DNA from 2 places in the Akkermansia sp. AE01SA01 genome. Region 1 is predicted to be linked to the other one. Evidence: riboswitches for the same ligand, from Rfam matches in the RefSeq annotation. Region 1 holds a riboswitch; the other holds the start of a gene.
The links. Region 1 has a riboswitch for cobalamin ahead of V3C19_RS04650 (TonB-dependent receptor). Riboswitches for the same ligand answer to the same signal wherever they lie in the genome.

Region 1 (4,425 bases):
GTAGGAATCCGGCCAGGTACCTACGGACCTAGTGCCGATTTCATCATTGATGCGGGTCCAGAACCCCGTCACGGAAGCGTAATGGTTGTCCGCCAGGCGCTGTTCCACGCCCAGGTCGCCGCCCAGGGACTTGGAAATGTCCAGATCGGGATTGCCTACGTAGCCGTAATTGGCGGCATACTGCTCAAAATACGTGGGAGCCCGGAAGCCGGAACCCACGGAACCGAAAATGCGGGTGGGGGAATCCTTGCCCGTCACCTTCCAGGAATTGGAATAGCGCCAGGTGAAATGGTTGTTCCACACGGAATCATGCTCCAGACGCAATGCCACGCTGGCGTCAAAATTGTCCGTGGGGGCCCACATCTGTTCCGCGAAAAACGCCAGCGTGCTTTGCCATTCGTCCTTGGACACGTAATTGTTTTCGCTCGTGTAGGCGGATCGGTCCCAAGCCATCCCGGCGATCGTCGTCCACTGCTTGTTCCAGGTGAGTGCATTGCGCCATTCCGTCTGGAAACGGCGGTTCCGCATCACGTTGGGCTGGAAGTCGTATTCCGGCGTGTGGGTGGAATAATTCATGTTGTAATGTCCCACCATGAAGCTGGTGGACCACAACTTGCTGAGTTCCGCATCCACGCGGCCGGTGATCAGGTTGCTGCGGTTTTTGTCTTCCGTATTGTACAGGTGGGAGTCCGGCACGGCGGGCCACTGATTGTAATCCACATACGGAGTGGGATATTCAAAATAGGAGTCCAGGCGTCGGTAGGTAAAGCTGAGCTTCACCTTGTCGTTGACGTCATAACCCAGGCGCAAAGCTTCCTGCCACTGGCGGAAATCGTTCATGCCCGTCCTGTTGTCATAAATGGAATCATAAATCGTGGGATCGTTTTCCGTGGTTTCAAAACCCACGCCCACAAAGTAGGACAATTTCTTGATCTTGCCGGAAGACGTCACGTAGCTGTTGAACGTTCCAAAGGAACCGGCCTCCGCAAAAATTCTCGTCACCGGGTCGCCTTCCCCTTCCGGCGTATCCATGGCAACTACGCCGCCAATGGCTCCGGAACCGAACACGGCGCCCTGGGCGCCCTTCACCACTTCCACATTGCCCACCGTAAAGAGATTGGTGATGCCCAGCAGCTTGTTGCCGGACATGTTGACATCGCTGATGCGCATGCCGTCAACCATCGTCAGGGTGTAGGTATCCTTGTTCATTCCGCGGATGACGGTGTTGCTCACGGAACCGCGCTGCCAGGTGCCGCCGCCGTCCAGCGTGAACACGCCGGGCGTCTGGGAAAGAGCTCCCGTCAGAGTTTCAATTCCTTCTTTCTGGAATTCTTCCGGATTGATCACGGAAACGGAAACGCCGGAACGGTTGTACGGCACGCCCACGAAGTGGGACGCCATGGTCAGTTCAGGCATGACCTGCATGGTTTCCGTCCTGGCGACGGGCTTGGCGTCTTCCTTGTTGACGGATTCTGCAAGAGAGGACTGGCCCGCAAACGCGGCGAGGCCAACGGCAATAGCGCCCATCTGAAGGGCTTTCTTCGTATAAAGCATGGTTATAGTGCCTTACGTCCGATAACTCGCCGGACAGTTTGGACAACCCCCTGAGGCTGGTTTTCTGGCTTGCAGGATATCCTGCTTACAGTGGCGGTACCGCTCCGGATTTGCACCGGTATTCCCCATCTATTTCCTGCCCGGCTACGGGCGTCCCTGAGGTCTGTAGCCCTTCCCATAAGGGCTCATGGGATGGATGAAATACCAAAGCCCCCACCATGACAAGACAAAAAAAATTTTCTTTGAACATTTCGTCACTGGATGGATTTTCCCGGAATCTTGCCTCTTCTGGCCAGCCTGCCTCCTCCGTAAGACGTTTCTTCCAGGGAAGATCGGAAGACAAAAATTAATAATTGATTATAAATAACTTATTTTCCAAATCAAACATAAAGAAAAGGAATTCCAGCGGCTAAAAAACTTTTACGTTCCACTGATGAAAAAACAGGAGCATCTTTTGGGCGGCCACATCTTCCATCATTTTTTCCGCCCCATCTCTGCCCGGAATGGAAATCTCCAGTCCCGCTGCTCAATCCCTTCCGGAACACGGAGGAGCATTTCTCTCTGTTCCGCGCATGGACAAACGGACAATTTCCCATTCCCTTTTTACCCGGCAAACCCAGAAAGCCTCCGGAACCGCACCGCCATTTTTGTCTTGTCATTGCATTCCCCGCCGGAACATGATGTGCCCATGATCCGCCCTCCGTCCCCTTTTCAACATCCCGGGCGCATCTTTATCTTCAACGGGGCTTCCAGTTCCGGCAAAACCAGCCTGTGCAAGGCACTGCTGTCCCTGCTTCCTGCCGGCTCCGTCCTCCTTTCCGTGGATGATTTCTTGGATGCCAACGGAATGGGCGGCATGCATCTGATCCACGCCGTCCGCAAGACAGGACCGGAACTCGTCCGGTCTTTTCATGAAACCGTATTCCGGGCCTCCCTGCACGCGCCCTTCGTTCTGGTGGACCATGTGATCGGAGAATCTCCGGACTGGACGGAGGAACTCCGGAGCCAATGCGGGGGAGCGAAACTGCTCCTTGTGAAAGTCGCCTGCGACGTGGAAGAACTGGTCCGCCGGGAACATGCCCGCACGGACCGGAAAGCGGATGTCTTCCACGCCCTGCGGCAGCACACGTCCATTCATGAAGGTCTCTTTTACGACCTGGAGATAGACACCACCCGTCTTTCCCCGCAGCAGGCGGCGGCCCTGCTGGTTCCACACGCAGGCCATACAGCTTTAACAACAACGGCATGAACGACTTTTCACACGGAGGAAACCTGAAATCCCTGGCGGCGGATGCCCGGCGCCCCGAACGCGACATTCTGGACTTCAGCGTCAACCTGAGACCGGAAGGCCCCCCGGAATTCATCACGTCAGCCCTGTGGCGCGCCATGAACGGCGTCACGCCCTACCCTTCTCCGGACATGCAGGAACTGAGAGAAAAAGCCGCCTTGCACTACGGTCTGCTTCCGGAATGCTTCGTCTTCGGAAACGGGGCCAACGAGCTGATTCATGCCCTTCCCCGCGCCCTGAACCTGAAACGTGCCGTCATTCCGGAACCTGCCTTTTCCGAATACAGGCTGGCCTGCCTGTGCCACGGAGTGGAAATTGACTCCGTTCCTTCCGGAGAGAAAACGTCTTTTACTCCCTCTCTGGCCGCTCTGGCGGAACGCGCCGGAACAAATCATGAAGGGGAAGAACAGGAAACTGCCGTCTTCCTGGCCAATCCCTGCAATCCGTCCGGCGGCCTGCTGGATAAAAAGGAGCTGTTTCAGACAATAAAAGAAAACCCCGGAACCGTCTGGATTCTGGACGAATCATTCATTGACTATACAGGAGGGAAAGAATCCCTCCTTCCTGACGCGGCAACCCTTCCCAACCTCGTTATTCTGCGCTCCCTGACCAAATTCTACGGCATGGCGGGCGTCCGCTGCGGTTTTGCCGTAAGCTGCGCCCTTCTGGCGGAACGGCTGCGGAAAAATCTTCCCGCGTGGAATGTGAATGTCTTCGCAGCGGCGGCGGTGCGGGCCATCCTGAAACAGCCCTCTTCCTGGGCGGAACAGGAACGCACTCTGAACCGGGCGCGCCGGGAAGACCTGTTCCGCAGATTGTCCGCGCTGCCGGGAGCTGCCGTTCTGCCTTCCTGCGCCAACTTCCTTCTCTTCCGCCTTTCCGGCGCTCCTTCCGGCCTGGCTCCCCTGCTGCTGAAAAAACACGGCATTGCCGTCAGGGACTGCTCCAATTATCCGGGCCTGGAAACGGGCGGCTGGTTCCGCGCCGGAGTCCGGACTCCGGAAGAACACGAACTTCTGGAACGGGCGCTTCGCGTGGAACTGGACAAACATGCTCCCGCCATCCTGCGCAGGCCCCCCAAGCCGGCGCTGATGATTCAGGGCACCTGTTCCGATGCGGGCAAAAGCGTGCTGACGGCGGCCCTCTGCCGCATCTTCCATCAGGACGGCTTCAGCGTGGCCCCCTTCAAGGCGCAGAACATGGCCCTCAACTCCGGCGTGACCGCGCTGGGAGAGGAAATGGGCCGCGCCCAGATGATCCAGGCCCAGGCCTGCCGGATAGACCCGGACGCCCGGATGAACCCCATCCTGCTCAAACCCCACTCCAACACGGGTTCCCAGGTCATCGTGATGGGAAAGGCGGTAGGGCACATGGAAGCCGGGGAATACTTCACGGCCAAGCGCCGGTTCTGGCCGGACGTCCGCGCCGCCTACGACTCCCTCTCGGACGAATACGACCTGGTCTGCCTGGAAGGGGCCGGAAGTCCGGGGGAAATCAACCTGAAATCCGCGGACGTGGTCAACATGAACATGGCCCGCTACGCCCGCGCTAAAGTCCTGCTCACCGGGGACATTGACCGGGGC
Region 2 (4,425 bases), 1.2 Mb from region 1:
TCTGGTCCTCCCGGGCGAAGCGGTGCGTGGTGCCTTCCGCGGGCGTGGCTTCCAGGTTGTAGAGGTTGCCCGTTTCCTCCTGGTATTCCTGCATGCGGAGGCGGATGAACTCCAGGATTTCTTCCGCGAACTTTCTGCCTTCTTCCGTGGTGATATCCATGGTGTCATTGGAGAAGTTGCGCAGCAGTTCGTTCATGCCGTTGACGCCGATGGTGGAAAAGTGGTTGCGGAAGGTGGGCAGGTAGCGCCTGGTGTAGGGGTACAGGCCGCGGTCATACATTTCCTGAACGAAAGCACGCTTTTTTTCCAGGCAGGATTTGGCCAGGTCCAGCAGTTCCCCCAGCCGTGCGAACAGAGCTTCCCGGTTCTGTTTGAAAAGGTAGCCCAGGCGCGCCAGGTTGATGGTCACCACTCCGATGGAACCGGTCATTTCCGCGGAGCCGAACAGGCCGCCGCCGCGCTTGAGCAGTTCCCGCAGGTCCAGCTGGAGGCGGCAGCACATGGAACGCACGGCGTCCGGCTTGTAGGCCCGTTCGTCAGGCACGCGTTCCCCGTTTTCATTGACAGTGTACTGGCTGCCGATGAAGTTCTGGAAGTAGGAGGAGCCTATCTTGGCAGCATTTTCAAACAGGAGCGGGACGTTTTCCCCTTCCCAGTCGAAGTCTTCCGTGATGTTGACCGTGGGAATGGGGAACGTGAAGGGCTGCCCCGTGCTGTCGCCTTCCGTGAGCACTTCATAGAAGGCCTTGTTGATCAGGTTCATTTCCTTCTGGAAGTGCTTGTAGGTCAATTCAGTCAGACTGTTCACCCCGCGTTCCTTCGCCAGGAGGAGCAGGGCGGGGTCTTCCACTCCTTCAAACAGGTGTTCTCCGCCACTGAAAGGGGCCTGGTCCTGAAGGTCGCGCGGAACAGTCCAGTCGATCGTTACGTTGGTGAAGGGGGACTGCCCCCAGCGGGAAGGCACATTCAGGTTGTACACGAAGCTGCGGATGTCCTTCTTGATGCGGGTGAAGTCCGCCTGGTCCTTGAAAACGTAAGGGGCCAGGAAAGTATCAAAGGAGCTGAACGCCTGGGCTCCGGCCCATTCGCTCTGCAGAATGCCCAGGAAATTGGCCATCTGGCCCAGGGCTTCCCGGAAGTGGCGGGGAGGCCGGCTGTTTACGCGGCTGCGCACGCCGTTGAACCCTTCATTCAGAAGGTTGCGCAGGCTCCAGCCCGCGCAGTAGCCCGTCAGGCAGTCCAGGTCGTGAATGTGGTAGTCCCCTTCCCGATGGGCGGTGCCTTCCCGTGCGGAATAGACTTGGTCCAGCCAATAGTTGGCGATCACCTTGCCAGCGGTGTTGTTGATCAGCCCGGCATTGGAATATGTGGTGTTGGAGTTGGCGGCGATGCGCCAGTCGCTCTGGCCGATGTATTCCTCCACCGTCAGCTTGCAGTCCACATACGTATTGCCGGAATACAGGCCGGCAATCTGTTCGCGCTGCATCTTGTGCAGGAAGCGGTAGGTGATGAAAGCCTTGGCGGTTTCAAAATATCCGCAGCGGAACAGAGCCCGTTCAATCAGGTCCTGGATTTCCTCCACGGTTGCGTTGTCCTGGTGGCCCAGCTTGGCCTCCACCTCTTCATAAATGGCGCGGTTGTAAACAGTGCCGGAACTGTGGAACGCCTTTTTAATGGCTTCCTCGATCTTGTAGCCCTGATATGGTTCCTTCTTTCCGGAACGTTTGATGATGCTTGTCGCCATGGTGATGTCTCGCTTGAAAGGATGATGACCGCTCATCCGCGAGCCTGGCACAAGCCTGGAAAATCATAAGCAGGGGAAGCCGCGTGCAGCCCGTCTGGAAAGCGGTACACGAGGAAACCTGTGCGTATGTTCATCCTGTCCGCGGGATGGGAGATACGGCAGCATCAGGTCGTCTTCTGGCTCCCGGTGCGACATGTGATGGAGACTTCCCGATTAACTGGCAATCAGTGTCCGGTCCATCGTCTACCGGTTACAGCGGCGCGTCCGCGACGGATTTTCACCGTCTTCCGTTACCTGCGCTGAAATGCAATGAACCATAGAACATATGGGGCTGCAAGGAAAATGTGCAAATAATGTATTAAATATTTTTTATTATACAACATATTGTATAATATTGGAAGCGGATGATTGAAAATACAGCATCCGCCTTCGTCATGACACCATATGTGCCCGGAAGGGCTTCCCTGAGGACGGCATGAGAAAATGGATCAAAAATTACGGGTTCTTTGTTTTACTTTTGTCTTGCCTGATCCGTCCGGGTTATGCATATCAACTGATTGGACGGCGCCATCAAACTTCTGCGTTTATCATTCAAACGCTATCATTAAAGGGGTAAAACGATTCTGCGGGATTATTTCATATAATTCCGAAAAATGATTAAGGAAGAAATTTTAAAACTGGTTTGTTTGTATATATGAGTATGCAAGGATTTTCTTTCTCATTCAACAGGCTGCAACAAAGCATACTGGTTCTGTTTCTGTTCTTTTTGTCCGTATTCAGAGTTGCTTCCGGCGCTCCTGCGGACTGGAAGGAAAAAACCATCAAGGAAAATCTTGAACTTGTAGCAGCCTGGCAGATAGCCCATCCTGTCAAGCGTTCCCATTTGCATTGGACCTATGGGGCATTTTATTCCGGCCTGATGCAGTATGCCCTGGCCAATCCGCAGAGCATGAAGCTTCAAACCGTGAGGACGGTCGGGGAAGGCAGCCAATGGGGCATTCTGAAACGGCCTTACCATGCGGATGACCATGCGATCGGCCATGCCTGGATGGAAATGGCCATGGAGGATGAAAACCCCGCCGCCGCCGAAAAGATCCGGGCCGTTCTGGACAAGGTGATGGCCCGGCCCTCTTCCGCTTCCCTTGAATTCCAGACGCCCGGATGCCAGGACCGCTGGTGCTGGTCGGACGCCCTGTTCATGGCGCCCCCCGTATTCGCGAAGCTGGCGGCCTATACCGGGGACCGCCGGTATCTGGAGTTCATGGACCGGGAATACAAGGCCGCATACGATTATTTGTTCGATAAGAAGGAAGGCCTGTTTTACCGGGATTCCCGCTACTTCACCATTCCGGCGGCCAACGGGAAAAAGATGTTCTGGAGCCGCGGAAACGGCTGGGTAATTGCCGGACTGCCGATGATTCTGCAGGACATGCCGCAGGACTGGCCCACACGTCACTTTTACGTGGACCTGCTCAAGCGCATGGCGGCGGCATTGAAGAAATGCCAGTCTCCCGACGGCTCCTGGCACGCCAGCCTGATGGACCCCGCCGAACCGCCCTTGAAGGAAATGAGCGGCACCCTTTTTATCATGTACGGGATGATGTGGGGCGTGAACCAGGGTTATCTGGATGAAAAGGAATATTTGCCCGTTATCCGGAAGGCATGGCAGGCGGCCTGCGGCGCCGTGAATGCGGAGGGAGCGCTGGGCTGGGTGCAGCCGATCGCGGACAAGCCGGGTCATTATTCCGGGAATGATACGGAAGTGTACGGTTCCGGAGCCTATCTGCTGGCCGGCTGCGAACTGCGCAAATGGGTGATTCGTCAAGATCATCCGCGTCGGAAAACCGTTTCCGTCACCAATCCCTTAAATGTTTTCCGACCCCGGGAAACGGTGTCCGTTCCGTGGAATCCCGGAAAAGGGCGGGATTCTTCCCGGCTGCGCGTGTTTGATGTGCGCAACGGCTGCGTGATCGTTCACCAGCTGGCGGATACCGACGGAGACGGCAGGATGGACACCCTGCTGTTCCAGAGCAATTTCCGCGCGGGAGCGTCCCGCGATTTCTGGATTCTGGAGAATTCCTCCCTGGATGCCGCTCCTGTGGAAGGGGTGTGCTTCAGTCGTCATGTGCCGGAGCGGCTGGACGATTTTGCGTGGGAAAACGACCGTACGGCCCACCGTATTTACGGTCCGGCAGTTTCCAGGCCTGCGCCGGAGGGGGAGGGGCTTGTTTCCAGCGGAACGGACGTATGGAGCAAGAAGGCAGGGGTGCCTGTAATTAATGAATTTTACAAGAAGGGAGATTATCACCGTGACCACGGCAACGGACTGGACATGTACAATGTGGGGCCCGGACGCGGATGCGGCGGCATTGCCGTATTCAGAGACGGGAAAGCCCATGTTTCCGGCAACTGGGCCAGGGTACGGACCCTGTACAACGGACCTGTTCAGACCGCTTTTGAAGTAAGTTACGCGCCGTGGAACGTGGGAGGAGGAATGAAGGCTGCCGAGACCAGGAAGGTGACTCTGGATGCCGGAAGCCATTTCACAAGGGTAAGAAGTTCCGTGACTCTGAACAGGGGCAATTCTTCGGAAATCCGAGTCGGTGCTGGCATGGATACCGGGAAGAAAAGGAACAGTTATGAAGTTGTCACGGCGGACCGTGAAGCCGGAATCATGGCCG

Region 2: it holds a riboswitch for cobalamin, as region 1 does, so the genes downstream of both, V3C19_RS12465 (ribonucleoside triphosphate reductase) here and V3C19_RS04650 (TonB-dependent receptor) in region 1, are expected to answer to the same signal.

What each region holds. Positions count from the first base shown of each region.
Region 1 is NZ_CP143890.1:1,138,848-1,143,272, reverse strand. It holds gene V3C19_RS04650 (TonB-dependent receptor) at 1-1,554, opposite strand, end outside; cobalamin riboswitch at 1,591-1,727, opposite strand; gene V3C19_RS04645 (hypothetical protein) at 2,243-2,803, shown strand; gene V3C19_RS04640 (cobyric acid synthase) at 2,800-4,425, shown strand, end outside.
Region 2 is NZ_CP143890.1:3,066,403-3,070,827, reverse strand. It holds gene V3C19_RS12465 (ribonucleoside triphosphate reductase) at 1-1,744, opposite strand, end outside; cobalamin riboswitch at 1,894-2,078, opposite strand; gene V3C19_RS12460 (glycoside hydrolase family 88 protein) at 2,511-4,425, shown strand, end outside.